Regions from separate parts of the Mesorhizobium sp. M0029 genome, predicted to be linked through region 2. Evidence: riboswitches for the same ligand, from Rfam matches in the RefSeq annotation. Region 2 holds a riboswitch; each other region holds the start of a gene.
What was found. Region 2 has a riboswitch for cobalamin ahead of NKJ76_RS14245 (DUF1636 family protein). Riboswitches for the same ligand answer to the same signal wherever they lie in the genome.
Positions count from the first base shown of each region.

Region 1: another riboswitch for cobalamin. It lies ahead of metE (5-methyltetrahydropteroyltriglutamate--homocysteine S-methyltransferase); the one in region 2 lies ahead of NKJ76_RS14245 (DUF1636 family protein).
Region 3: another riboswitch for cobalamin. It lies ahead of NKJ76_RS08305 (aromatic ring-hydroxylating oxygenase subunit alpha); the one in region 2 lies ahead of NKJ76_RS14245 (DUF1636 family protein).

Region 1 covers NZ_JAMYVF010000022.1:74,030-78,412, forward strand. Annotated here, with positions in the region: gene NKJ76_RS27555 (alpha,alpha-trehalose-phosphate synthase (UDP-forming)) at 1-428, shown strand, start outside; cobalamin riboswitch at 997-1,198, shown strand; gene metE (5-methyltetrahydropteroyltriglutamate--homocysteine S-methyltransferase) at 1,294-3,645, shown strand; gene NKJ76_RS27565 (cytochrome-c peroxidase) at 4,083-4,383, opposite strand, start outside.
Region 2 covers NZ_JAMYVF010000007.1:99,704-104,086, forward strand. Annotated here, with positions in the region: gene NKJ76_RS14225 (NADH-quinone oxidoreductase subunit C) at 1-557, opposite strand, end outside; gene NKJ76_RS14230 (NuoB/complex I 20 kDa subunit family protein) at 562-1,143, opposite strand; gene NKJ76_RS14235 (NADH-quinone oxidoreductase subunit A) at 1,134-1,499, opposite strand; gene NKJ76_RS14240 (winged helix-turn-helix domain-containing protein) at 1,827-3,029, shown strand; cobalamin riboswitch at 3,059-3,263, shown strand; gene NKJ76_RS14245 (DUF1636 family protein) at 3,302-3,727, shown strand; gene cobW (cobalamin biosynthesis protein CobW) at 3,730-4,383, shown strand, end outside.
Region 3 covers NZ_JAMYVF010000004.1:12,817-17,199, forward strand. Annotated here, with positions in the region: gene NKJ76_RS08295 (DUF680 domain-containing protein) at 9-212, opposite strand; gene NKJ76_RS08300 (DUF680 domain-containing protein) at 279-485, opposite strand; cobalamin riboswitch at 986-1,187, shown strand; gene NKJ76_RS08305 (aromatic ring-hydroxylating oxygenase subunit alpha) at 1,305-2,552, shown strand; gene NKJ76_RS08310 (FAD-binding oxidoreductase) at 2,590-3,690, shown strand; gene NKJ76_RS08315 (PqqD family protein) at 3,854-4,276, shown strand.

The DNA of each region.
Region 1 (4,383 bases), on a different contig from region 2:
ATGGCATGAATCTTGTGGCGAAAGAATACATTGCTGCACAAGATCCGAGCGACCCTGGCGTTCTGGTGTTATCGAAGTTTGCCGGCGCGGCCGAAGACTTCGGCGAGGACGCCCTGCTGGTAAATCCGAGGCTCTCCGACGAGATAGCTACCGCGATCTCAAGAGCGGCCAGCATGCCGCGCGAAGAACGCATCCAACGCTGGCGGAGGATGATGGACAAACTTGAAGCGTATACGATCCACCATTGGTCAGCGGACTTCGTTCGGCAACTGGACAGCAGCCGGGTTACGGTCCCTGCGGATCACTTCCACTATGTTGGCTTGGGCTGGATCAGCGAGGCCCAAATGCCTTCGTATCGGACCGAGCCAGAATTGCACACCGCGCTGACGCGTGCACTGGATAAAAACTGGGTCCTGCCGATCGTATGATGCAGAATATGAAGCACGCGAGCTTTGCCTGCATTTGCGCATCCCTCAATGCCGAGCGCTTGGAGAGAGAGATACTTATCCTGACCGCCTGAATGCGGCTTAAGCGGCTTATCGGGACCACAGTCGGGCTTTGCATCAGACCCTTGAGCCAGGCTCCGTCAGTGTGGTCTCTTGCCGCCGAGCGGAGTCATCACGATTGCCTAGTCACCCGTGATGACGACTGGCGTGCCAATTCCCCTCGGACCACGGTTTGGCGCTCACTCCGAGAAAACCGCTTCTACCACGCACGCACGGCTTGCGGCCGCATCGTTAAACATCGCCACCAATGCGATCTTCTGCATTCTAATGACGTTGTCACGCGCTTGAAGTCTTGTCCGAAATCCTTCATCGGCGACCTGCGAGGGATGTCGCAGCCCGACAGGGATCCATTAGTTGGACTATGGTGGCAGCGGAGCAGCGCCGCCAATGGGCGACTGAATATTTCACAATGTTAGACAAGCGTAAAAGCGAAATCACATAACGACATAAACATTTCGTTATGCGTCATTGACAAAAGAGCGGACTGCTGTGATTGTCTGCGTGTCGTGGTTCTCGCGTGCGGCGCTGCCGCAGCGGAGCTAAGAGGGAAGCCGGTGCAATGCCGGCGCTGCCCCCGCAACTGTTAGCGGCGAGCCAACCCCACTCATGTCACTGAGGCGAATACCCTCAGGAAGACGGGTAGAGGCTATGACCCCGCGAGCCAGGAGACCTGCCACGGCGAATTACGTCCACGGGCGGGGTGTCTCGGTGGCCGCTGCAAGCCGGCGTTCGTGCCGGCCTGCTAGCGCCTTCCTTGTCATCGGCGCCCCAACCATCGGGGTATGACATGACTGACTCTCAGGAAATTCCTGTAGCAACGCTCGGCGTGCCGCGCTTCGGTCGTCGGCGAGAACTGAAATTCGCGCTTGAAAGCTACTGGTCCGGAACATCGTCCGCTGGCGACCTTCTCACGACGTCGAAGGCGCTCCGTGCCGCTAGCTGGGAAGAGCAGCGCGATCGCGGCGTGTCGAAAATCCCGTCGAACGACTTCTCGCTTTACGACCATGTGCTCGACACCGCAGCCATGGTCGGGGCCGTTCCATCCCGTTACGGCTGGAATAGCGGCGAGGTCCCACTTGACATCTACTTCGCAATGGCGCGCGGCAACCAGGGTCAGACGGAGGATTGTGGACACGCTGGTCACCAGGAGGAGGCTCATGGACCTGGTGTAACCGCGATGGAAATGACCAAGTGGTTTGACACCAACTACCACTACATTGTGCCGGAACTCGATGATGATCAGACGTTCGCCCTCTCGTCATCGAAGCCGGTCGATTATTTCCTCGAGGCTAAAGCTCTCGGCATTCACACACGCCCAGTCATCCTTGGACCCATCACCTTCCTCAAGCTGGCGAAATCGCCTGCCGAGGGGTTCGGTCCCATCGCGCTCCTACCGCGGCTGCTGCCCGTTTACGAGCAAGTCCTGCAGAAGCTGAAGCTGTCGGGAGCCGACTGGGTGCAGATCGATGAGCCAGCGCTTGTCCTCGATCTGAACCCGAACGAACGAGCTGCGTTCGAATTCGCCTATGGCCAGCTGTCGAAAGCCGCGCCCGAGCTGAAGATCATGCTGGCTACGTATTTCGGGTCGCTGGGAGACAATCTCGAAACCGCGGTTTCTCTGCCCCTGGCCGGGCTGCATATTGATCTCGTGCGCGCTCCCGAGCAGCTGGAAACGGTGGGTCGGCTCGCTCCGAAGGATCTGGTGCTCTCGCTTGGCTTGATCGATGGCCGCAACGTCTGGCGTGCGAACCTGCCCGCCATTCTCGACCGCATCAAACCGATCGTCGCCGGCTGGCCCTTGGACCGCGTCGAGATCGCGCCTTCTTGCTCGATGCTGCATGTGCCGATTGATCTGCGCATGGAGACGGAACTCGACGCCGACATCAGGTCGTGGCTCGCCTTCGCGGCCCAGAAGACCGACGAGCTGGTCTTGCTGGCCCGGGCCCTGTCCCAAGGCAGGGATGCGGTGGCAGGCGCGTTGAAAGCGTCTGCCGAGGCTGCCGCCACGCGCGTGACATCCACGAGGATCCATGACCCGCTTGTTCAGGGGCGGATCGCTAGCATTGAGGACAGCGCGAAGCGACGAGAGAGCGCTTTTGGCGAGCGCTCCAGAGTCCAAGCCGGCTCACTCGGGCTGCCGCCGTTCCCGACGACGACCATCGGGTCCTTCCCGCAGACGCCGCAGGTACGCAAGGCGCGGGCCGCTCATGCGAAGGGCCAGCTGAGCTATGTCGACTATGAGACGTTCCTGAAGAAGGAGATCGAGGCTGCAATTCGCTGGCAGGAAGAGATCGGGCTGGACGTGCTGGTGCACGGTGAGTTCGAGCGAAACGACATGGTACAGCATTTCGGCGAGCAGTTGTCCGGCTTCGCGTTCACCCAGCATGCCTGGGTACAAAGCTATGGGTCGCGCTACGTGCGTCCCCCCATCATTTTCGGCGACGTATCGAGGCGCAATCCGATGACAGTGCGCTGGTGGCAATTCGCCCAGTCGCTTACGGAAAAGCCCGTGAAGGGAATGCTCACAGGCCCAGTCACCATTCTCAACTGGTCTTTTGTTCGCGACGACGTACCCCGCTCCGAAGCCTGCCGCCAGATCGCGCTCGCCATCCGCGACGAAGTGACGGATCTCGAAAGGTCCGGCGCAAGGATGGTCCAGATCGATGAGGCCGCCTTTCGCGAAGGATTGCCACTGCGCCAATCTGACTGGAAAGTCTATCTCGACTGGGCTGTCGAATGTTTCCGGATCGCTTCAACGGGTGTAAAGGACGCGACTCAAATTCATACCCACATGTGCTATTCGGAGTTCAACGAGATCATTCACGCGATCGCTGGAATGGATGCGGATGTCATTTCGATTGAGACGTCGCGCTCGAAGATGGAACTGTTGGACGCCTTCACGAGCTCCAAATATCCGAACGAAATCGGTCCCGGCGTCTATGATATTCACTCACCACGCGTCCCGGAAGTCGGCGAGATTTCGGACTTAGTCATGCTTGCCCGCGAGCGACTGTCCGATGGCCAACTGTGGATAAACCCCGACTGTGGCCTCAAAACACGCAAATGGGAGGAGGTCCGCCCTGCCCTCATTAACATGGTCGCTGCAGCACGCGCGCTCCGGCAGAAAGTGCAGGCGTGAGGCTTCTCTTCCTCACCGTGTGGGGAGTTGCCGACTGGCGGATGTCGGCCGGGAATATGCCAAACCGATCACACTCTTGGAAATAAGCCACTCGGCGAAAATGTGCAATTTTCCTTCGGCACGTGTCCTCATCCCGCAGAAATATGAATGTGACACTACGCTATAGTATTGGTCCTTGGGAACATACAGGCCCCGCGCCTCGAACAAATCGGACACGCGTCGTTTCTCAAAGTAGACTGCTTGGCGCGTTCGCTCAGGCAGCGACAATATATGGTGCTGCGTCTGTCCGCCCCCAGTTGATCGCGCAGACTACGGGCGAGGTGGCAGGGTTCGGGTATCGCTAGCGTCCCGCCAATTCGGAGATGGACGTCGCAATTCGTGTCGCCAAGTAAAAATCGCCAATCATTTTCGATTGCGAGTCCGCAGCCAGTTGGCCCTTATTTTCCTGAGATCTGCGTTACAGGCCGGGGCGTTGTCGCCGTTTCTGAGGGTAAGATGGGATAGGCGACGTCAGGTGCCTCTCCGGTCAGCGAGTTGAGGAAGGCAACAAGCAGGTCAACTTCTTCGTCCGCCAGTACTACGCCGAGCTGGGTGGTCCCCATAATGGCGACGGCCTGTTTCAGATCCCAAACCTTGCCCGAATGAAAGTATGGCGCGGTGAGTGCAACGTTGCGCAGCGGCGCCACGCGGAAGACATAGGAATCGTCGGCTGCATTGGTGACCTCAAATCGGCCCTTG
Region 2 (4,383 bases):
TCCCATGGCGAGAGAAAATCGAAGTTCCTGAATTCCTGCTTCAATTCCACCGGCTCGTAGATCACGCGCTTGGCTTCGTCGTCGTAGCGCACCTCGACGAAACCTGTCAGCGGGAAGTCCTTGCGCAGGGGATGGCCCTCGAAACCGTAATCCGTGAGGATGCGGCGCAGGTCCGGATGGCCGGAGAACAGCACGCCATAGAGATCGTAGGCTTCGCGCTCATACCAGTCGGCGCCGGGATAGACAGCGGTGAGCGACGGCACCAGCGTCTCTTCGTCGGCCTGCACCTTGATGCGGATGCGCAAATTCTGCTTCGGCGAAAGCAAATGATAGACGACATCGAAACGCTTGACGCGCGACGGGTAGTCGGCGCCGCAGATATCGATGATCGAAATGAACTGGCAGCCCGAATCGTCACGCAGGAAGCTTGTCACCTCGATCAGATTGTCTGTAGCAACCGAGATCGTCAGTTCGCCATAGGCAAGCACCGCATCGGTGACGCGGCCCGGCAGCTTTTCGCCGAGATAGGTCGACAGTTCGCTCAGGGATGCGGCCATGGGTCTACCGTTCGATCGTGCCGGTGCGGCGGATCTTCTTCTGCAGGAGAAGAATGCCGTAGAGCAGCGCTTCGGCGCTCGGCGGGCAGCCGGGCACATAGATGTCGACCGGCACGATGCGGTCGCAGCCGCGCACCACCGAATAGGAATAGTGATAATAGCCGCCGCCATTGGCGCAGGAGCCCATCGAGATGACGTAGCGCGGCTCCGGCATCTGGTCGTAGACCTTGCGCAAAGCGGGGGCCATCTTGTTGGTCAGCGTTCCCGCCACGATCATTATGTCCGACTGGCGCGGCGACGCGCGAGGAGCCACGCCAAACCGCTCCGAATCATAGCGCGGCATCGAGGTGTGGATCATCTCGACGGCACAGCAGGCGAGACCGAAGGTCATGAACATCAGCGAGCCGCTGCGTGCCCAGGTGATCAGCGCCTCGGTCGAGGTGACCAGAAAACCCTTGTCGGCCAGTTCATTGTTGATCTCGAGGAAGAACGGATCGTCGGAACCGACCGGACGTCCGGTATTGGGGTCGATCAGGCCTTTGGGCTTCGGCGCGACGAGCGTTCCGGAACTGTCGTTCAATCCCATTCCAGCGCTCCTTTTTTCCACTCATAGGCAAAGCCGATGGTCAGCACCGCCAAAAACACCATCATCGACCAGAAACCGAGCATGCCGATCTTCGAGAACGACACCGCCCACGGAAACAGGAAGGCCACTTCCAGATCGAAGATGATGAACAGGATCGACACCAGGTAGAAGCGGATGTCGAATTTCATCCGGGCATCGTCGAACGAGTTGAACCCGCACTCGTAGGCGGAAAGCTTCTCCGGATCGGGATTGCGATAAGCCACCAGGAACGGCGCGATGATAAGCGCCAGGCCTACAACCGCGGCCACGGCGATGAAGAGGACGATGGGCAGGTATGAACTGAGGAGTACGTTCATGCTCGGCTTTCCGTTGGCGGCCAATCCACTTTGATTACAGCAACCAACCCTAATGCGGAAGCGCGACAGTTTAACCGCTGAACCGTTTTAGGTGCCTTTGCTGCAACGCGGCGAGGGTTAGCGCACGGCTTTCAGCGAAGCAAGTCAAACCTTGTTCAAAAGACAGTGCTGGACGGCAGGCCGGGAAAAACTGGTCCGAACTCCTCCTGTTTGATTTCCTTCATCTTTCACTCCACTTTTGTCTCCTGACACATCTCCCGCCATTTGCCTGCTAGCATGACCGGAATCGCCGGCTAAAGTCGGGAAAATGGTTCGAGGCAAGACACTTTGACGAAGGACAAAATCTCACTCCCCACGGCCAGGCGCATCGCGCTCGCCGCGCAAGGATTTCTCGATCCCCGCCCGGGCGGCACGCCCGATCGCCGCCACCTCGCCCGCGTGCTGTCGCGCACCGGCTTGCTGCAGATCGATTCCGTCAGCGCGGTGGTGCGCGCCCACTATATGCCGCTCTATTCGCGGCTTGGCCCCTACCCGCTGGCTTTGCTCGACAATGCGGCCATCACCCGCAAACGCACGGTGTTCGAATACTGGGCGCATGAGGCCTCGTTCCTGCCGGTCGAGACCTACCCGCTGATGCGCTGGCGCATGCAGCGGGCCGAGCAAGGCGACGAAATGTATCTCGGCCTCGCCAAATGGGGCCGCGAGCACGCCGCCTATATCGAAGAGATCTACCGCGCGGTCGCCGAGCGCGGCCCGATTGCCGCTTCGGCACTGGAAGGCCAGAAAGGTTCGGGCGGCTGGTGGGGCTGGAGCCACGCCAAGCACGCCTTCGAATGGCTGTTCTGGGCCGGACGCATCACCACGGCGCACCGCCGTGGCTTCGAGCGTTTCTACGACCTGCCCGAGCGCGTGCTGCCGCAGGCGATCCTCGATCTGCCGGTGCCGGCGGCCGAGGACGCGCACCGCGAATTGCTGCGCATTTCCGCCCGCGCCCACGGCATCGCGACGTCGGGTGACCTGCGCGATTATTTCCGCTTGTCGCCGGCCGACATGAAGGGCCGGTTGGAGGAACTGGTTGAGATGGGCGAGTTGCTGCCGGTAAACGTCGAAGGCTGGGACAAGCCGGCTTACCTCTATAAGGACGCCCGTCTGCCGCGAAAGATCGAGGCCCGCGCGCTACTGGCGCCCTTCGATCCGGTGGTCTTCGAGCGCTCGCGCACCGAGCGCCTGTTCGATTTCCACTACCGCATCGAGATCTACACCCCGGCTGACAAGCGCCAATATGGCTACTACGTGCTGCCCTTCCTGCTCGGCGACCGGATCGTCGCCCGCGTCGATCTCAAGGCCGACCGCCCGGCCAGCGTGCTGCGCGTCCACGCCGCCTACGCCGAACCCGGCGCGCCGCCGGAAACTGCCGCAGAGCTGTTCGAGGAATTGAAGCAGATGCAGGGCTGGCTTGGCCTTGAGCGCATCGAAGTGGCGCCGGCCGGCAATCTGGGGAAACCCCTGGCCGACATCGCCATGTCGTAGCAGCGCGTTGACACAACTCCCCGCAAAAGCCTAAATCCGCTGCAGACGGTCCCCTGCCCGCAACGGCAAGGGCCAAGAGGGAATGCGGTGCGGGATTTCGGTCCCAAATCCGCGGCTGTCCCCGCAACTGTAAGCGACGAGCCAAGGCCGAAAGCCACTGGGTAACACCGGGAAGGCGGCTAACCAAGGCGACGACCCGCGAGCCAGGAGACCTGCCGTCTGAGACAAAGTATCCGATCGCCTGGCGGGTTTCCGGGCAAGGAGCACGGTTTTTGGACCAGAACAGCAGTTTTTCGGCTGGCACAGCGGACATTGCGTCCGGGGACAACGACGCCCTGACCGGCGTGACCGTCATCGTCTGCGCCTCCTGCCGCGATGAGACCGGTTCCGACGCCCATCCGCGCGCCGGCGAATTGCTGGCTGAGGACACACGCCGCGCCGCTGCCGGCGATATCCGGGTCCGCACCGCCGAATGTCTCGGCAATTGCAAGCGCCGCCTCAGCGCCGCGGTCCTGCGCGATGGCTGCTGGAGCTATGTCTTCGGCGATCTGACCGCAACCAGCGGCGCCGACCTCGTTACCGGCGCAAAGCTCTTCGCGACTTCGGCCGACGGCCTCATCCCGTGGCGCGGCCGGCCCGATAGCCTCAAGCGCGGCCTCGTTGCCCGCATCCCACCCCTCGACATGCTGAAGGACTGACGATGAACGCTTCAAACCCGGCCGCCAACCTCTCCCGTGTTCCCTGCACTGTCGTTACAGGCTTCCTCGGCGCCGGCAAGACGACGCTGGTCCGCCATCTCCTGGAAAATGCCGGCGGCAAGCGCATCGCCATCATCGTCAACGAGTTCGGCGACATCGGCATCGACGGGGAAATCCTGAAAGGCTGCGGCATCGACACCTGCCCCGAGGAAAACATCGTCGAACTGGCCAATGGCTGCATCTGCTGTACAGTCGCCGACGATTTCGTGCCCGCCCTCGACAAGATCCTCGCGCTGACACCGAAGGTTGACCACATCCTGATCGAGACCTCGGGCCTGGCTCTGCCCAAGCCGCTGGTCCAGGCGTTCCAGTGGCCGAGCGTGAAGAGCCGGGTAACCGTCGACGGTGTCATCGCCGTGGTAGACGGCCCGGCGCTGGCCGAAGGCCGAGTCGCCAACGACATGGACGCTTTGCAGGCACAGCGCGCTCAGGACGAGACGCTCGACCATGACGATCCTGTCGAAGAAGTGTTCGAGGACCAGATCGCCTGCGCCGATTTGATCATCCTGTCGAAGAGCGATCTGATGGACGCCCCCGGTTCGGCCCGCGCCAACGCCATCATCAATGAACATTCCGCCCGCGCGGTAAAAATCGTG
Region 3 (4,383 bases), on a different contig from region 2:
ACCGGCTTTTAGCGGCCGAAAAGGTTACGGTCGGCACCGTGGGCAGGCGCCTGCTCGGCTGGAGCCGACTTCTCAACCGAAGCCGTATGGCCACTATCGGTCGACGTAATCGCAGGCTGGTTGGCGCCGTTCGAACCGTAGTTGTCGCTGCCGGCGAAAGCGCTGCCGGAGATGGCCAAAATGGCGGCGGCAGCAAGGATGATCTTTTTCATTTCAAATACTCCTGAATTTTTTGGGATCCCGAGAGCGACGGGTTAGCCGCCCTTCTTTGGTCGGGATCAGCGATTGCCGTAGAGGTCGCGGTCGGCGCCCTGAACGACAGGCTGCTTGTCAGCGTGCGCCGGCTTCTGAATGGAAGCCGTATACGAGCTGTCGACCGAGACGGCTGGCTGGTTCGCACCATTGGAACCGTAATTGTCGCTACCGGCGAAGGCGCTGCCGGTGATCGCCAAAACGGCTGCGGCAGTGAGGATGATCTTTTTCATTTTTAGTACTCCAGTTTGTCTGTCCGTCTAGCGGCGTGTCTTGGGAGGAATTCGCGTCGTTCGGACAGCCCCGATGTGGGAAAGCCATAGGCTGGTTTCCAATCACGAAGTTGTTCCGTGTGGACCACGGTCCTGCACCTTGAAATTGTGCCAGGAAGTTCCTCTATGGTCATTTATCGCATTGTTTTCAGCTGCTTATGTCGAACCGAGTGGTTCGCTCCGGTGTCGGTTTCCGGGCCGTCGTTCACACCGTCCTGCACGCATTGTCAACAGAAACGAACCGTTCGGTTCGATTAGAGATTGCTAATAGTAACTTTTCGATACCGTTGAGCCATTTTTGCCCCCGATCGGAACTGGATCCGCAGCGATTCGAAACGGCGATGATGGCGTCGCAAGAAACGTCTCAGCTCTTTGACCGGCGGCGGGGGGCGTATGCCGCGCGTGTCGCGCCGCATGGATATGATGTCGCTTTCATGCCGACGTCGCGATCGCTGCCGTGATTAGATGATCGCATCTCAGGTGCCGCTTCGTGACGACGCAGCGGAGAATTGGGAAGCCGGTCAGAATCCGGCGCTGCCCCCGCAACGGTGGTGGAGTTCAAGTCGCAACGGGAGACCACTGGGCAAGAGCCTGGGAAGGTGTCGCGATGGTCCGCAAGGACAACTCCAGAGCCCGGAAACCAGCCCGAGATGCCTAGACTCGACTGATCGCGGTGGGCGGTCAAGAGGTGGATAGTGCATGTCCGGCGCCGCGCCGGCCTGCGTCCGATCCTTCCTCCATCACCACCAAGTTCAGTCCTTAAACCACGAGGACAGAACTATGGATACGCGCAACGACATGCTGAGGCTCCTGAACGGCCGCAAGCAAGGCTTTTCGCTGGAACAGCCCTTCTACACCGACCCGGACTATTTCAAGCTCGACATGGAGCTTATCTGGTATCGCGACTGGCTGTTCATCGGCCATGATTGCGAACTGCCGAAGCCCGGCAGCTATATCACCGTGCAGATCGGCGATTATCCGGTGGTGCTGGTCCGCGACCAGAAGGGCAACATCAACGCCTTTCACAATTCCTGCCGCCATCGCGGCAGCCGTGTCTGCAACACTGACAAGGGCATGGCGGCAAAGCTTGTCTGCCCCTATCACCAGTGGACCTACGAGCTTGACGGCCGGCTGCTGTTTGCCCGCCAGATGGCCGACGGTTTCGACAAGAGCCAGTTCGGCCTGAAGCCCGTCGCCTGCGAGAGCGTCGGCGGCTACATCTTCATCTGCCTGGCGAAAGAACCTGCCGACTTTGCGCCGATGCGCGCCATGATAGAGCCCTACCTCAAGCCGCACCGGCTGAATGAAGCCAAGGTCGCCTTCGAGAGCACCATCATCGAGAAGGGCAACTGGAAGCTGGTCTGGGAAAACAACCGCGAATGCTATCACTGCGCCGGCAATCATCCAGAGCTGTGCAAGACATTCCCCGAAGCGCCGACGGTGACCGGCGTGCAGGGCGCCGACAGCGATCCGGAGATGCTGGCGCACTGGGCGAAATGCGAGGCGGCGGGCCTGCCGAGCAAGTTCCGCATCGATCCGGCCGGGCAATACCGCGCCACCCGCGCGCCGCTGCTGCGCGATGCCGTCAGCTACACGATGTCGGGAAAGCGCGCGGTGACGAAGAACCTGTCCGACACTGTTGCCGCCGACCGCATCGGCACCTTGATGCACTACCACTATCCGACGACTTGGAACCACATACTGATCGACCATGCGGTCACCTTCCGGGTGCTGCCGATCAGCGCCACGCAAACCGCGGTGACGACCAAGTGGCTGGTGCACAAGGATGCGGTCGAGGGGGTCGACTACAACCTTGAGGAGCTCACCCATGTCTGGACCGAGACCAACGACCAGGACCGCCGCATCGTCGAGGAAAACGCCTTCGGCATCCTGTCTCCGGCCTATGAGCCCGGCCCCTATTCGGAGCTGCACGAGGGCGGCGTGATCCAGTTCGTCGAATGGTACGCGGCCTTCATCGGCCCGCGCCTTGCCGAAGGTGGCAGGCCGGCGCTGCGCAGCGTCGCGTGAGCTGGAGCAGGCGAAGAAGGACCGGAGGATGAATGCGATGACGGATCTTGGGCTCTATCGCCATCTCGACCAGATGGCGCCCTGGAACGATAGGCTGCAGGTGCTGGAAGTGATCGGCGTCAGCGACGAGGCGCCTGACGTCAAGACCTTCACCTTCCGCTCCGACAACCAGACCTGGTTCCGCTACAAGCCGGGCCAGTTCCTGACGCTGGAACTGCCGACACCGGACGGGCCGCTGATGCGCACCTATACGCTGTCGTCGTCGCCATCGCGGCCGTTTTCGATCGCGGTGACGGTCAAGGCGCAGGCCGGCAGCATCGGCACGCGCTGGATGTTCGACCATCTGGTGCCCGGTTCGCATGTCAAGGCCTACGGACCGGCCGGCGACTTCTCGTTGCACAGCCACCCGGCGGCCAAATACCTGTTCATTTCCGCCGGCTCCGGCGTGACGCCGATGATGTCGATGCTGCGCTGGCTGAACGACTGCGCGCCATGGACCGATGTCGGTTTCGTCAACTGCGCGCGGCGTGCCGAAGAGATCATCTTCCGCAAGGAACTCGAACTGCTCGGCGGCCATATGCCCGGCCTGTCGCTCGGCTTCATGATCGAGGAACGTTCCAGCCGCGAGGGCTGGTACGGTCATATGGGGCGCATCGACGCGATCCGGCTGCCCTTGCTGGCTCCGGATTTCCGCGAGCGCGAAATCTTCTGCTGCGGCCCCGATCCGTTCATGCGCGCCGTGCGCGGCATGCTGGATGCCGCCGGCTTCGACATGACGAAATACCATCAGGAGAGCTTTGCCGCGCCTGTGATGGAGGAAATTCCGGCGCCGTTTGCCTCCCCGGTCGAGGACGGCATCGCTGCACCTGTCGAAGCCGTGACGCCGATCCGCTTCTCGCTTTCGGAGGTCGATGCCGGCTGCGTCGCCGGCCAGACCGTGCTGCAGACCGCGCGCAGCTCGGGCGTGCGGATTCCCGCCGCCTGCGAGTTCGGCCTGTGCGGCACCTGCAAGGTGAAGAAGGTCTCCGGCGAAGTCGAGATGAGCCACAATGGCGGCATCCTCGACCACGAGATCGATGACGGTTTCATCCTTGCCTGCTGCTCGAAACCGTTGTCGGCGCTCGAAATCGAGGCTTGAGCGGCGCCGATATCACCGCAACGGTCGCCGACGCAGGCGTTGTGTTCGCGGGTCTTTGTCTTGCCAAGCATGGGCCGAGTGATTTAGACGCACTTAGGAAGGGCTTGGCAGACCGCGAAACCGGCGCATCCCTTCATGGGCGCATGGGACGGGGGACAGAGCGATGCAACAGCGGGTCTACGCGGTCGCAAGCAAGGACATCGTTTTCGAATCATTCGATGGCGAAGCCGTCGTTCTCGATCTTTCGAACGGCAAGTATTTCGGCTTTTCCAATTCCGGCAGCCGGGTCTGGCAGGCTTTGTCGTCCGGCGTCGCCACTGAAGCGCTGGTCGGAGCTGCCGCGGGCGCCGCAAAAATAAGCCTGGCCGACCTCGAAAGCTTCGTTGCCCGACTGCTCGATTTCGGGTTGCTTGCGCCAGCCGAAACACCGGCGCAACCGCTTTCAGGCGAGCTGTCGGCCGCGCTTGCTGCCAGCAATGAGCCGCTCAAGGTCGAGGTCCATGACGACCTTGCCGATCTCATCATTGTCGACCCGATCCATGAGGTCGAGGAACCTCTCGGCTGGCCGGCGGTGAAACAGGCATAATCGTTTCCCTAAAGCGCGTCGCGTTTGAACGGACTCAGGCGACGCGCTTAGATCTTTGATTTTATGCATATCGTCGTCTCAAAACCGGGGCCGCCCCGAGCGACATG